2 regions of the Carnobacterium antarcticum genome follow, and region 2 is predicted to be linked to the other one. Evidence: a T-box and tRNA genes for the amino acid it is inferred to sense, from the RefSeq annotation. Region 2 holds a T-box; the other holds one or more tRNA genes.

Region 1 (7,535 bases), 1.0 Mb from region 2:
TTTCTACGCCAAGCTCTCCCCATGGAAGTTCTTCTGGGTTACGGTTGCTTAAGATTTTTACGTCTTTGCCGTTAACTGTGAATGCATCGTCTTTAACTTCTACTTCTCCGTTGAAACGTCCTTGAGTTGTATCGTATTTCAACAAGTGAGCTAACATGTTAGCATCTGTTAAGTCGTTGATTGCTACTACTTCAATACCTTCTACTTCTTGGATACGGCGGAAAGCAAGACGTCCAATACGTCCAAAACCATTAATACCTACTTTAACTGTCATAAATAAATTTCCTCCTTTAGGAATCGTGAAAATTTTTATTTTAAAGGGTTATCCCTTTTAAAATCTGATTGGCGGCACCTTCATCTGTGATCAACCACGTCTGAGCAGGTGCTTTTTTCATATAAGCTTCAATTGCGTTGGCCTTAGATCGTCCACCGGCAATCGCGATCACACTTGAAACGTGCGAAAGATCTTTTGACTGCATGCCAATACGAGGAATTTTATAAACTACTTCTCCCGCTTGGTTGTAGAACTCTCCAAAAGCTTCACCAACTGCTGCTTTTTCTTTAATCAGAGCTAGAGCTTCTTGGCTCATTCCTCTGCGTTCTGCCATGTGCATGGCATCTCCGATACCATAAAGCACACAATTAGCACGTTCGACCAGATCCAATGTTTTTTTGATCTCTGGTTCTTGCAATAGCGGTTTGTATGTTTCTTCGCTCACCTGTTCCGGTACATAAAGAACACGATTTGCGCCTCCCGCTTTTTTAGCCATTTGGGCGCTGACAGCATTCGCTTGAATGTTGACCGATTCGCCCAGACCGCCTCTGGCTGGCACAAATATTAGTTCGCGATGATAAGAAAGACTCTCATTCATATGGTTAGCAACTTCAGCCATAGTTGTACCGCCCATGACTGCTATGATGTTGTCCCCTTCAGGTAGCAAGAATTTCAATGAATCCATTGTTGCTCGTCCTAGTTCTTCTTGAACCTTGGCTTGCTCATCTACGTCTCCTGAGACGATGATGCAATGTTCTATTTGAAAATAAATAGCTAATTGATTTTCTTTTTCTCGCATCCCTAATAGTTGCCCCATCATTTGGTCCAGTTCCCGGTATACTAATTCACCGTTCGCGGTTAGCTGCATACCCAGCTTGGATGTTTGAATCAAGTTTTGCTTTTTTAAAGCATCTACTTCCGTTCTCAATACACGCTCAGTAATATTCAATTTACCGGCCAACACTCTGCGGCCCACTGGACCTGCTAAATAAATGTTGCGTAAAATTTGATATCGTTCTCTCAGCGTGTCCATGATATCCGGTGCTACTTTTTCGATAATAGACAATACATCTTGCATGAGCAACCTCTTCCTAGCTGGACGTTTAACGACCACGTAAGTCGTTTAGCGACCCTTACTACCTAAAAAAACAAGAGATCTAAGCAAAACAAGACATTCAGTTAACTGTATGTTTTATTCTTGTTATCCTTAACAGCATGTAAAAACATCCTGCATTCATCTCTTACATCCTCTATTTTACCATTTCACAATCTAACTTTCAACTATAAAGGTTAAATCCTTATGAAACATCCGATTCTTTCTATATATGACGTTTTTTTGTCTTTTTAGAGTTAATTTAGCTCTTAAAAGCTGAAAACAGCGAAAGTTTATCTTTTACTTCCGCTGTTCGTTCCTATTTCTGAACAAAAAATACATAGCCAGTTTCTTTTCTGATTATTATTTTTTACTTTTTATTTGGTTGTTTCGTTTAAAGCTGTTTCAATTAAATCAGTCAATTCATCTGATGTGATGTGTTCATCAAAAATAGCTTCTCCGATAAAAACAGAAGGAACAAGCACAACATTAGCCCGGCCAGCTTCTTCAATGATGCCGTTGATTTCTTCTGTATTGGGTTGATGTGTCAATCCCCGTTTCTCTTCTACATATGCGGCAACTTCTTTTAATTCTTCTAGATCGCCCCATTCATCTTGCTTGTCATAGAAATAATCCATTTCTTCCAAAGCTTTCTCTGGATTCGAATAATCCAAATAATGATGAACAACGTTTCCTTTTGCCAAGCTTGGTTTTTCTTTATCAAAGTGCTTAATGATCCGTTGGACTTTTCCAGCTGCTACATAATATGCTAGAACATCTTTTGAATCTTCATACCATTTTTTACAGAATGGACAACGTAAATTAATAAATTCAATAACTTTTACTGGTGCATCAGGATTTCCAATTTTAAATCCATAAGTGGTGCCCACTTCGCTTGCTATGATATTGCTGATATCCATCAAAACTTCCCCCTTACCATTTGTAACCAATAGTATACATGTAAAACCCATGAAATGTTATTTTCCTGTTTGCTCTTTTTTTGGTTCTATCATTTTTCATCTAATAAAAAAAGCCAAAAGCCCTAAGGCTTCCGGCTTTCATTTTTATTGTTTTAATTCTGCGCTATTTTCCATAATTTCATCGATCAAACCATACGCTTTTGCATCTTCTGCAGACATGAAGTTATCACGATCCGTATCGCGTTCAATCACTTCAATTGGTTGTCCGGTGCGTTCAGATAAAATTTTGTTTAGGCGTTCACGCGTTTTTAAAATATGACGAGCAGCGATTTCGATTTCAGTCGCTTGTCCTTGTGCTCCTCCAAGAGGTTGGTGAATCATAATTTCAGCATTTGGCAAAGCAAACCGTTTGCCTTTTGCACCAGCAGTCAACAAGAAACTTCCCATTGAAGCAGCCATTCCCATTGCAATGGTTTGAACATCTGCTTTAATGAAGTTCATGGTGTCAAAAATCGCTAGTCCTGCTGTTACGCTTCCACCTGGTGAGTTAACGTAAATAAAAATATCTTTTTCAGAATCTTGAGCATCCAAGAATAATAATTGAGCGATAACAGAGTTTGCTACATTATCATCGATTTGGCCACTCAGCATAATGATGCGGTCTTTCAATAAACGAGAATAAATATCATAAGCACGTTCGCCTCTTGGGGATTGTTCAATTACTGTAGGTACTAAATTCATATGTTGTTTCCTCCTCAAATCTTTACTTCTTTTTTATTGTAACATAAACTTTTTAAATCTTACTATGTTATAGTTTACCCCTTTGGTCAACAAAGGTCAAATAGTTTGTTTCATTTTTAAAAAAAAAAAAACGATTAGATTTTTCATCTAATCGTCACAAGAATGTCCCTTGAGGACTTTAATTCCAATAGTCCATTTTCGGTTGAGTGCTTTAAACGACTGGAGAATTTTCTGCTATTTCCCTACAATATCCTTATTTTTTTCTTCAAAAGCATCTAGTAAGGCCCGCGCTTCATTTGTTGTTTCTGTTTCCATTAACTGCACTCTTAAATCACTCGCTCCGCGAATACCGCGCACATATATCTTAAAAAAGCGACGAAGAGGTCTAAACGAACGTGGTTCTTCTTCCTTAGCAGAATAATGATCAAAAAGATCCAAATGCAATCTGAATAAGTCCAGCAATTCTTTGCTGCTATGTTCTTTCGGCTCTTTTTCAAATGCATAAGGGTTGTGAAAAACACCTCTTCCGATCATAACTCCATCCACACCATATTCCTCAACTAGTTTCAAACCTGTTTCACGATCTGGAATGTCTCCATTAATCGTCAAAAGGGTCTGCGGTGCAATCTCGTCACGCAATTTTTTGATCTCTGAAATCAGTTCCCAATGAGCATTCCCTTTACTCATTTCTTTTCGTGTGCGCAAATGGATAGAAAGATTGGCAATATCTTGTTCCAAAACATGTGTCAGCCAATCGCGCCATTCATCGATGTTTATATATCCAAGCCGAGTCTTGACACTTACCGGCAATCCTCCTGCTTTTGCTGCTTGGATTAAATCTGCAGCAACTTGGGAACGGCGGATAAGGCCGCTGCCTTTCCCTTTTCCTGCTACATTGGGTACTGGACAACCCATATTGATATCGATTCCGCTGAAACCTTCTTCGGCCATACCGATACTCATTTTCCGGAAATATTCGGCTTCATCTCCCCATATATGAGCGACCATGGGCTGTTCATCTTCCGTAAACGTTAACCGTCCACGAACACTATTACGTCCTTCGGGATGACAATAGCTAACGGTATTTGTAAACTCTGTAAAAAACACATCCGGTCTGCCAGCTTCACTCACTACATGCCGAAACACAACATCCGTCACATCTTCCATTGGTGCCAATATAAAAAACGGCCGCGGCAAATCTTGCCAAAAATTCTCTTTCATCTTCAATAACCGATCCTTCCGTAACGGGATACCAGGTCATACCTTCATCCCAAATTAAAACTGCATAAACTGTTTAACATCTCAATGGTAATTTTTCAACATCTGGAATTATACCTCTATTTGTGAAATCAGTCCACTTCGATTTATCTAGTTGCTCTACCTTTTATTTCCGCTTCTTTCAAGACTTGTCTTAATAAAAAATGCTTGGTCAAATCGTGTTGACAACTCTTAAGCAAAAAATGGGTTGTCAGAGAGAACCTTCCTATCTAACAACGTGCCCTCCTCTTTAAAGACGATAATAAGATAGTGCTAGTCTATAAGAGGCAATCTTTTCACTTACCAAGACCACTATGATAGAACTTAATAAAAAAGATCCGAAAATCGTAAGTGTTTTTACGAAATCCGGGTCTGAACGGTGCCTGTTTATTTTAGTTAGCGGCTGGTTTTTCTAAAGCCTTTCAAACCATCCGACAAATTTAATCGGACGTAACAGAACGTGCTATATGCCCCCTGAGGGAATCGAACCCCCATTTCAAGAATCGGAATCTTACGTGATATCCATTACACTAAGGGGACTTCTTAAAATTACCAACTATTACAGTGTATCTGATAACTGGTAAAAAAACAAGGCATTTTTACGGGTCATAAGATTCGACTAGCCCTTTATGTTATAATAAAGTCAGAAAAAAAGGTTTTTAACAAGGAGGTCACCGCATGAATTTCGAACAATCCTTTACACAGCAACAAAACCAAGTTCAAAAAATGGCTATGACTCAACAACTCCAACAATCCATTCAAATGCTGCAATACAATCAAGAAGATTTATTAACTTTTTTAAACCAGAAAGCTTTGGGAAATCCTTTAATTGAAATTACTTTTCCACAAGAGCGCCCAGCTGAGAAATTGTCAGCTGCTGATTATGCGAGTACGATACCCCATAACCGAGACGATGAAGAATTAAACTTTATGAATCAAATTCCGGATACTTATTTATCTTTATTCGAATACCTGACTGAACAAATCCATTTAACGATGAGAGAAACTTATCTAAGAGAATTGGTGTTGTGGTTAACAGAATACTTAGATACCAATGGTTACTTGACGATTTCATTAGAAGAAGCTGCTCAGTTAACGCAAGCACAAGAATTGCAGCTCTTAGACGCCTTGACTTTGCTTCAACAATTGGAGCCAGCAGGCGTAGGCGCCAGAAACTTACAGGAATGTTTGCTGCTTCAAATAGAGCGTGATGAAACAGCTCCTAATATGGCTTACCTCCTCCTTGAAGAAGAATTTGAACTCTTCGCCACTCGTAAATGGAAGGAGATCACTCGTAAACTGGACATCTCATTAAATGAAATTCAAATCATCTCAGATTTTGTTCAAACCTTGTCGCCTTATCCAGGCGCTTTGTTCAATGGTGAAACTGAACAGTACCTTAAACCGGATTTATTTGTCAAAATCGAATCCGATGATTTAAAAGTTATCTCTATTAAGACAGGTTTGCCCGTTATTTCTTTTCAAAAAGATTACTACCACGATATGATGCAAGTAAAAGACCAAGACGTCACTAAATTTATGAAAGACAAGTACGCTGAATATGAATGGCTCAAACGCAGTCTAGTACAGCGCGGCGACACGATTTTGCGAGTCGGAACGGCCATTGTCGAAAAACAAAAGAGCTTTTTCTTGATGCCGGAACACCCGATTCAGCCTCTGACTTTAAAAGATATCGCATTAGAATTGGATATTCACGAATCAACTGTCAGTCGATCGGTCAATGGAAAATATTTAGAAACGGCTTTCGGTGTCTTTGAATTAAAGCACTTTTTTACAAATGCTTTAAATCTAACAAAAACAAATCAATCGCCGACAACTGAAGATCCAGCAACGGTTTCTGCTGAACAAGTCAAGCAAAAACTGACTGAGCTGATTGAAACAGAAAACAAACAAAAACCACTATCCGATCAAAAGCTAGTGGACCTTTTAACAGCAGAAGGTGTTGAGATTTCTCGAAGAACCATCGCTAAATACCGCGATGCTCTATTTATCCCACCCTCTTCTAAACGCAAACGATTCGAATAAATCGAGCAAAAAACGCCAGATACTTTTAAAAGTGTCTGGCGTTTTTCATATGCTTTTAAATGAATTACTTTTGATTGGCGGTCATTGCATTCTGAGTACGCAATTTTTCCGCGATTTCATTTATTTTCCGCAGTCGATGATTGATACCCGATTTGCTGATTTGTCCGCTAGGAATCATTTCCCCTAATTCTTTCAGGGTAACTTCTGGTGATTTCAACCGAATCAAAGCAATTTCTTGTAACTTATCCGGCAATTTATCTAAACCCATCGTTTCTTCGATGTATTGAATACTCTCAATTTGTTTACCGGCTGCATCAATTGTTTTATTTAGATTTGCATTTTCACAGTTCACTAGGCGATTGACTGAATTGCGCATATCTCGGACGATCCGAACATCTTCAAATTTCAGCATACCGCTTGTGGCGCCTGTCAAAGCTAAAAAGTCAGCGATTTTTTCGCCCTCTTTCAAATAAGTAATGTACCCGTTGCGCCTCTCTAACGTTCGTGCATTCATTTCAAAATAATTCATCATTTGGCAAATATCGTCATTGTGTTCCGCATAGTTAGAATAAATTTCTAAATGGTAACGGCTGGTTTCAGGATTGTTGACTGACCCGCCTGCTAAAAAAGCTCCTCTTAAATACGAACGCATTTTTTGCGAACTCATCATAATTTCTTCTGGAACATGACTATGCAACGTCATGCCATCCATAATGGAAAGATCAGATAAAACTTTTTGTGTGCCTTTCTTTAACCGCACGATATAGACATTGTTTTTTTTCAACTTCATTTTCCGACGCACTAATAATTCACTTTCAACGTCAAAATGATCTTTCAATAGTACATAGATCCTTCTCGCAATAGCTGCGTTTTCTGTTTGCACGTTAAGAACAAACTTTTTATTAACTAAGTTGACTGTGCCATTCATTCGAATCAATGCTGCTAGTTCTGCCCGCGCATGTTCACGGTGCACTTCTAATTGAGTCAATTCTTTTTTTACTTCTGAAGCATAAGACAACTTTACCGCCCCCCCTTCTTCCCTTTGATCACCCTAGGTTCCCTCCGAGTCAAATAATCTTAAATTTTTGCAAAACGAACTCGGTTGCTTTCGTAAGCCAACTTGAAGAGCTCTTCTACAACTTTATCTCCATTATGAAAGACTCCTTCGTCTCTCAATTTGAGGAAGCCATTCGAGATAACACGA
Region 2 (7,535 bases):
CTAATAATATGTTTGAATCTATGTGGAATAATCGCTACATCGACAATATCCAAATCACATTAAGCGAATCTCTGGGGGTTGAAGAACGCGGCGGGTATTACGATACTAGCGGCGCGTTAAGAGATATGCTGCAAAACCATATTCTCCAAATGGTTTCTTTACTTGCTATGGAACCTCCTACACGCTTGCATGATAAAGAAATTCGTGCTGAAAAAATTAAAGCACTTCAAGCTGTCCGCTTATTCAAACCTGAAGATGTTCCGCATTACTTGGTACGGGGTCAATATGGCCGCAGTACGGTCAATGGCGAACACTTCGAAGGGTATCGCGAGGAGTTGAATGTTGCTCCCGATTCGCAAACGGAAACTTTTGTTGCCGGAAAAATCATGATCGATAATTTCAGATGGTCAGGTGTACCTTTCTATTTCCGAACTGGTAAACGTCTAGCCGAAAAAGGAACACAAATCGATATTGAATTTAAAAATGTCCCTTTGAATTTATTTAACGATAATAGCGATGAACCGTTGCCTCCAAATGTATTAACGATTTATATCCAGCCAACAGAAGGTTTCTCTTTAGAACTGAACACTAAAAAAGTAGGACTTGGGCTGGAAACGGAGACCTTGAAACTGGAACAGAAGCATTCTGCTGAAACGACTGCTAATAGTCCCGAAGCGTACGAAAAACTTATTTTAGATTGTTTAAATGGTGATTCAACAAACTTTACTCACTGGGATGAAGTTGCGAGCTCATGGAAGTTTGTCGATATTATCCGCCAAGCATGGGACAACGAGACCATCGACTTCCCGAACTATCCAAGCGGTTCAATGGGGCCAATCGAAAGCGATCTTTTGTTAACAAAAGACGGTTTCCAGTGGCACTGGTGTCCGACTAAAGAATAAAAAAAATAAACCCCTTTGCCTAGATTTTATAGACAAAGGGGTTTTTATTAAGCTTCTGGTCTAATAGACGTTGCTTTCATACGTTCTTGGTCGTCTGGGTCTCCCCCATAACGAGTTTCTGTATTTAATGTAGCGATTTGAGCCATGTCTTCATCCGTCAGAGAAAAATCAAACAATTCGCTATTTTCTTTAATACGGTCTGCGTGAACAGATTTAGGAATAACGACTTCTCCTCGTTCTAAATGCCAACGCAAAATAACTTGAGCAGGCGTTTTAAAGTATTTTTGGCCGATATCTACTAAGACAGGATTTGACAACAAACCTGATTTTCCTTGACCTAATGGTCCCCAAGCTTCATGAATAATGCCGTTGGCTTTCATATACTCATGAAGTTCATGCTGCGGAAATTCTGGATGTGTCTCGATTTGATTGATCATCGGTTGCATCAATCCTTGGTTTTTCAATTCTTCTAAATGATGAATTTGGAAGTTTGAAACCCCAATGGCACGAATTTTTCCAGCCTCATACAATTCGATCATTGCTTTCCAAGTTTCAACAAATTTTGGTGCAGCCCAGTGAATTAAGTACAAATCCAAATAATCGGTTCCCAATTTATCTAAACTCTCTTGAAATGCTTTTTTCGTTTGCTCGAAACCTTGGTCATAATTCCATACTTTTGAAGTCAAGAAAAGTTCTTCACGTGGTATCCCCGACTCTTTCAAGCCGCGTGCTAAGTATTCTTCGTTTCCATAAATTTTAGCTGTATCGAAATGACGATAACCAATCTCCACAGCCGATTTGACTGCTTCAACTAATTCTTCCTCATCTTTCATTAGGAAAACACCAAGTCCTAATTTTGGGATCTTCACCCCATTATACAGTTCATAACTCTCAAGTAATGCTTTCCCCATAACAAACAGCTCCTCTTTCGTATTTACTCTCTTATCATAGGACAATTCTGCTCAAAATTACAAGCGAGAAGAATCCAAGTTATCTTGTGCAGTAAAAAAGGCTTTTAAATCTTGCCGCAATTGTTTGATTGCACCCTTTTGATCGCTTTCTAGATTCAAAACTAATAATGGTTCATGTAAACTCATGCGCAGCAATAACCATCCGGCTCCATATTTCCCGCTCGTATTGACACGGACGCCTTCTAAATTATCCGGATCAACTGCTAAATCGGAGGTCTGACGAATAAATGTTTCAAATGCTGCAATGGTTTCTTTACCTATTTGCTGCACGTCTTCTCCTAAAATAGCGAAACGAACTTCATCGGTTTCTACAGGCTGCTTCAATTCTTCAATCAAACTCACAATGGTTTTGCCTTCTTTTTGTAAAATAGCGTCTGTCATTAAAATTTTAGCGACCAAATAAGCTCCGTCATCTAAAAAGTAATTTTCTTTCAGCGCTGCATGACCACTTGTTTCAATAGCTAAGCTGGTCGGGATTCCTTCTTGGTTTAATTTCAGTGCTTGGTTGATAACGTTTCGGTAACCAGTCAAATAACGACTTTGTTTGCCGCCTAACGACTCAATAAAGACCTTCAAATGTTCTGAAGTTGTAGAATTGGTAACAATCGTTGTGCCAGGTTGTTCTTTTATTAAAATAGCTGAAATAACAGCGATTAAATTGTTGCGGTTTAAAGTAACTCCATGGTTATCGACTAAAGCTGATCGGTCTACATCCGTATCAAAAATAACACCTAAATCTGCTTGATGAGCTAAAACAGCTGTTTGAATACTTTTCATCGCTTCTTTGTTATCTGGATTAGGAATATGATTTGGAAAATGCCCGTCTGGATCTAAAAACTGACTGCCTGTGATATCGGCGCCCAATTTTTTCAAAACTTCCGTTGCAAAAAAACCACCTGCACCATTTCCTGCATCTACGATGATATGACGCCCTGTTAACGGTCTTTCATAGTTAATGGGATCATTGATGCCTTTTTGTATTTTAGCGACTAAATCAGCTGCATAAGCCGTCAATAAAGGCTGAGAGGTAACCAAACCTTGATCCGTTTCCCATGTGATATTTTCCCAGTCTGCTTTTTCTAAAATAAACTGAATGTCCTCATGTTCTGCTCCGCCATCTTTTGTAAAAAACTTTAACCCATTGTATTCATATGGCAGATGACTAGCTGTAATCATAATAGCAGCATCACAATTGTATTCTTCATACTGGGTCGACATAAACATCGCGGGAGTTGTAGCCAACCCCACTTCAACAATATCGATTCCTGTATTCGTCAATCCTTTGATTAAAACCGTCTGGATGCGTTTAGCTGATAACCGACTGTCGTAGCCGATCGCTACTTTTAAAGGTTTCTTTTCATTGGTCACTTTTAATTGTTTGGCTTCTTTCAGCCAAACAGCTAAACCGTAAGCAATAGCTTCAATTCGCTCGTCCGTCAATGTAACTTCATACTGATCCGTTTGTATGGCAATTCCGCGGATATCCGATCCATTTTGTAAACTAGCCAAACCAGAAAGGGGCGTTTGTGACATCTAATGACCTCCAAGTATTATTTTTTTGATGGTTACTCATTGACCCATTTATGTAAATAATCATACATCTTAATGGCCTCTTCTTCATTTTTCGAAATAATTAAACAGGTATCGTTTCCAGCAATCGTGCCAACTTTTTCCGGGAAATCAATGGCATCCATCAGTGCTCCGATGACATGTGCATTTCCAGGAATCGTCATCAAAATCGTCATAAATTGAACTCTTGTTAACTTGATGACCACTTCCCCTAATGTCGATTGCAATTTTTCTTCATTAGACATTTTATTGTTTTGGAAAAGCGTGTATTTGACATTTCCATTTGAAGTGGTCGTTTTAACTAGATGCATCTCTTTGATATCACGCGAAATCGTTGCTTGCGTCGCTTCTACACCTTCTTTTTTCAAGTAATGCAATAACTCTTCTTGAGTGGCGATATCATAATTGTTAATGATTTGTTTGATAGCTAATTGTCGATTTGATTTTTTCATACTGTTCAGACCTCCTTATAATTAAACGATTCTTTATTATTATACCAAATAAAACATGAATACGCTTAGATTTAACGATTTATTTAAAAAAAGATGAATAAAAATTCTTTTTTTTAACTATTGGAATTGTTCAATGGGTTTGCTATAATTGGCTATAAGTAAAAAACACACTTTCGTTGATGAAGAGAGTACTGATTTTCGATTGTTTTAAGCGAGTTGGGACGGTGAGAGCCAGCAGCAAAAAATCAGGAAACGCACTTCAGAGAAAATAATTCGAACTGCAGTAGAATTATTCGGTTTTGTTTGCCGTTATCTAAAAACAAGTGGCTTCATTTTTGATGAAGCAACAAGAGTGGTACCGCGGGCTCAACCTCGTCTCTTTTTTGATCTAGTCATAGAATCAAATCAGGGCGTTTTTTTTATGTCTAAAACGAATGATAGATGAACCTCATCTAGTCATATTTAATAGGAGGAAAAATGTAATGAATTATAAATTAATCGTTGCTGAAGCACTGCAAGAACAAATTGGAGACACATTATCCGTTGAAGCTATTTTCAATTTACTTGAAAAACCAAAGTCAGCCGAACATGGAGATGTTGCGTTCCCTACATTTTCACTAGCTAAAGTTTTTCGCAAAGCTCCACAACAAATTGCTGCCGATCTAGGAGTGAAAGTAACTTCTCCAATGGTTGCAAAAATTGATGTGGTCGGTCCATATTTAAACTTTTTCTTGGATAAATCAATTGTAAGTGCAGCTGTTTTGAAGGATGTTTTAACACAAGGCGAACAATACGGAGATTTAGCGATTGGAGCAGGCAGCCAAGTTCCTATCGATATGTCTTCGCCCAATATTGCTAAACCTATTTCAATGGGCCACTTGCGTTCAACTGTTATCGGAAATGCTTTAGCTAATATTTATGCTAAAGTGGGCTATAAACCGATTAAAATCAATCACTTAGGCGATTGGGGCACTCAATTCGGTAAGTTGATCGTTGCCTACAAACTTTGGGGCAACGCTGAAGCAATCGATGCTGAACCTATTGCTGAGTTGCTGCGTCTTTACGTGAAGTTCCATGCTGTCGCTGAAGAACAACCAGAATTAAATGATGACGCACGTGAATGGTTCAAAAAATTAGAAGACGCTGATGAAGAAGCTGTTTCACTCTGGAAATGGTTCCGTGAAGAATCGTTAAAAGAGTTTAACCATATTTATGATATGTTAGACATTACTTTTGATTCCTTTAACGGCGAAGCTTTCTACAATGATAAGATGCAAGAAATTGTTGATCTGTTAGAAGAAAAACACCTATTAACGGTTGATAATGGAGCTAGTATTGTTGATTTAGAAAAGTACAACTTGAACCCTGCTCTTATCAAAAAATCAGATGGAGCTACATTGTACATTACACGTGATTTAGCTGCTGCACTTTATCGGAAACGGACATATGATTTTGCTCAAAGTTTATACGTTGTCGGCAATGAACAAAGCAATCATTTCAAACAATTAAAAGCTGTTTTAAATGAAATGGGATACGCTTGGTCTGAAGACATGCACCACATCCCATTCGGTTTAATTACCCAAGGCGGCAAAAAACTGTCTACTCGTCAAGGTAAAATCGTCTTACTAGAAGAAGTTTTAAACGAGGCCATAGACCTAGCTCATCAACAAATTGAAGCAAAAAATCCTGACTTGCCAAATAAAAATGAAGTTGCTGACCAAGTAGGTATTGGCGCAGTTGTTTTCCATGATTTGAAAAATGATCGGTTGAATAACTTTGACTTTGTTATTGAAGAGGTTGTACGTTTTGAAGGCGAAACGGGCCCTTACGTTCAATACACACGTGCTCGTGCAATGAGCATTTTGCGTAAAGCTGGCGATTTTAAAGTAGAGCCTGCTGCTGATTATATGCTGAACGACGCTTATAGTTGGGAAATCGTTAAATTGCTGCAAGAATACCCTGAAACTATTCAAAGAGCCTATGAAAAACGCGAACCTTCTGTGATCGCTAAACATGCACTGCACTTAGCGCAAGCTTTCAACCGTTACTATGCAAATAGCAAAGTTTTAGTTGAAGATGCTGGCAGACCGGCCCGCTTGGCTTTAGTCCAAACGGTTGCCATTATCTTGAAAGAAGACTTAAGATTGCTAGGAGTTAAAGCTCCAGACCAAATGTAATCTGTTCGTTCTTTTCATCGCAACAAAGAAGAACCCTTAAACCTATTTTTAGGTTTAAGGGTTCTTTTGTTCCATCAGATTAGTTTTCTGGTTTTTCAGCAATGCTGATAGTTTCATCTATAATTTGTTGTTTGAATTCAGTAATTTTTTTCAATGCTTCTTCAGATAATTGTCCCTCTGTCAGGCCAACTCCATCTTCAGCCAAGCCATAGTTCAGTACTTCTCCGCCAGGAAATTCTCCATCAGCTGAACGATTGGCAATATCTTGAATAGCGTTACCTGTTTGTTTCAATGTCGAAGTTAGTGTCACACTTCCATCATTGTATTGTCCTTCTTCAGTTTGATCACGATCTGCTCCGATGACCCATAGTTTTTCATTCGGTTTCGCATTCATCCGGTCTTTCGCTTCAGAAAAAACTCCATTGCCAGAATCTCCAGCTGCTTGGTAGATTACATCTGCTCCATTGGTATACATAGCTGCTGCAATGGCTTTGCCTTTTGCAGAATCAGCGAAAGAACCTACATACTCAACCCGTACTTCAGCTTCTGGGTTAGACATCTTCACACCTTGGATGAACCCGGCTTCGAAACGATCAACTGCCTCAGATTCTTGTCCGCCAATAAACCCGACTTGGTTAGAAATCGTCGTTTCGCCAGCTGCAACACCCGCTAAGAATGCTGATTCATTATCTTTAAAAACTAGTGAAGCAACGTTATCCATTGACGGCATCTCAACATCGATGATCGCAAAGTTCGTTTCTGGGTATTCTGGTGCTACGTCTGTTAGAGCTTCCGTTAACTTGAATCCCATCGCCACAACTGTATCAAAACCATTATTAGACAACGTCTGCAAGTTCATCGTATAATCGGATGCTGATTCTGCTTGAATGTAATCATAACCTTTGATGCCTTTTTCCATCCCATGTTCCTTACCCCAAGCTTGAAGACCTTCCCAAGCAGCTTGGTTAAACGATTTGTCATCAATTCCGCTAAAATCAGAAACTAAGCCAACAGTTTTTACTTCTGAAGCATCAGATGAACCACTCGCATTGGCAGAATCGTTTGCTCCGCATGCCCCTAATACCAAACTTACACTTAGACCAACTACGATTAAACTTAATGAACGTTGCTTTTTCACTTTATATACCCTCCAGCAATTTTATTTTCCTCTTGTTTACTTCTTTATCCTACCATTTCACCTAAGCCGTTGTAAAGCTAAAAAAACGATATATAAATAAAATAGTTGATTTAATGTTCGTGTTTAAAGGTGAAAAAGCCAACTAACTCTTCTTTTAAAATAATTTCGGCTTATTTTGAGGAACGTTTTACTTTCAGAGCCAATTGTGTTCCACCCAAGACTAATCGAAAAAATTTTGTTCTTATCCTTTTATAGGTTAAAGCGAACAGTTTTTCAGTTCTCTTATATAAAAAACCAACTCTTTATTGCATTCAACTGGAAAAAGA

The links. The T-box of region 2 lies ahead of argS (arginine--tRNA ligase). A T-box ahead of a tRNA ligase gene usually reads a tRNA of that ligase, here a tRNA-Arg.
Region 1: it encodes a tRNA-Arg, which carries the amino acid that the T-box ahead of argS (arginine--tRNA ligase) is inferred to sense. The anticodon was not compared.

What each region holds. Positions count from the first base shown of each region.
Region 1 covers NZ_CP010796.1:2,251,645-2,259,179, reverse strand. The annotation lists gene gap (type I glyceraldehyde-3-phosphate dehydrogenase) at 1-274, opposite strand, end outside; gene NY10_RS10670 (sugar-binding transcriptional regulator) at 315-1,352, opposite strand; gene NY10_RS10665 (DsbA family protein) at 1,745-2,287, opposite strand; gene clpP (ATP-dependent Clp endopeptidase proteolytic subunit ClpP) at 2,432-3,028, opposite strand; gene NY10_RS10655 (tRNA dihydrouridine synthase) at 3,263-4,249, opposite strand; tRNA gene NY10_RS10650 (tRNA-Arg) at 4,754-4,825, opposite strand; gene rpoN (RNA polymerase factor sigma-54) at 4,964-6,331, shown strand; gene whiA (DNA-binding protein WhiA) at 6,396-7,349, opposite strand; gene mgfK (gluconeogenesis morphogenetic factor MgfK) at 7,409-7,535, opposite strand, start outside.
Region 2 covers NZ_CP010796.1:658,947-666,481, forward strand. The annotation lists gene zwf (glucose-6-phosphate dehydrogenase) at 1-902, shown strand, start outside; gene NY10_RS03330 (aldo/keto reductase) at 950-1,813, opposite strand; gene NY10_RS03335 (phosphohexomutase domain-containing protein) at 1,871-3,406, opposite strand; gene argR (arginine repressor) at 3,439-3,894, opposite strand; T-box leader at 4,062-4,277, shown strand; gene argS (arginine--tRNA ligase) at 4,377-6,071, shown strand; gene NY10_RS03350 (BMP family lipoprotein) at 6,151-7,209, opposite strand.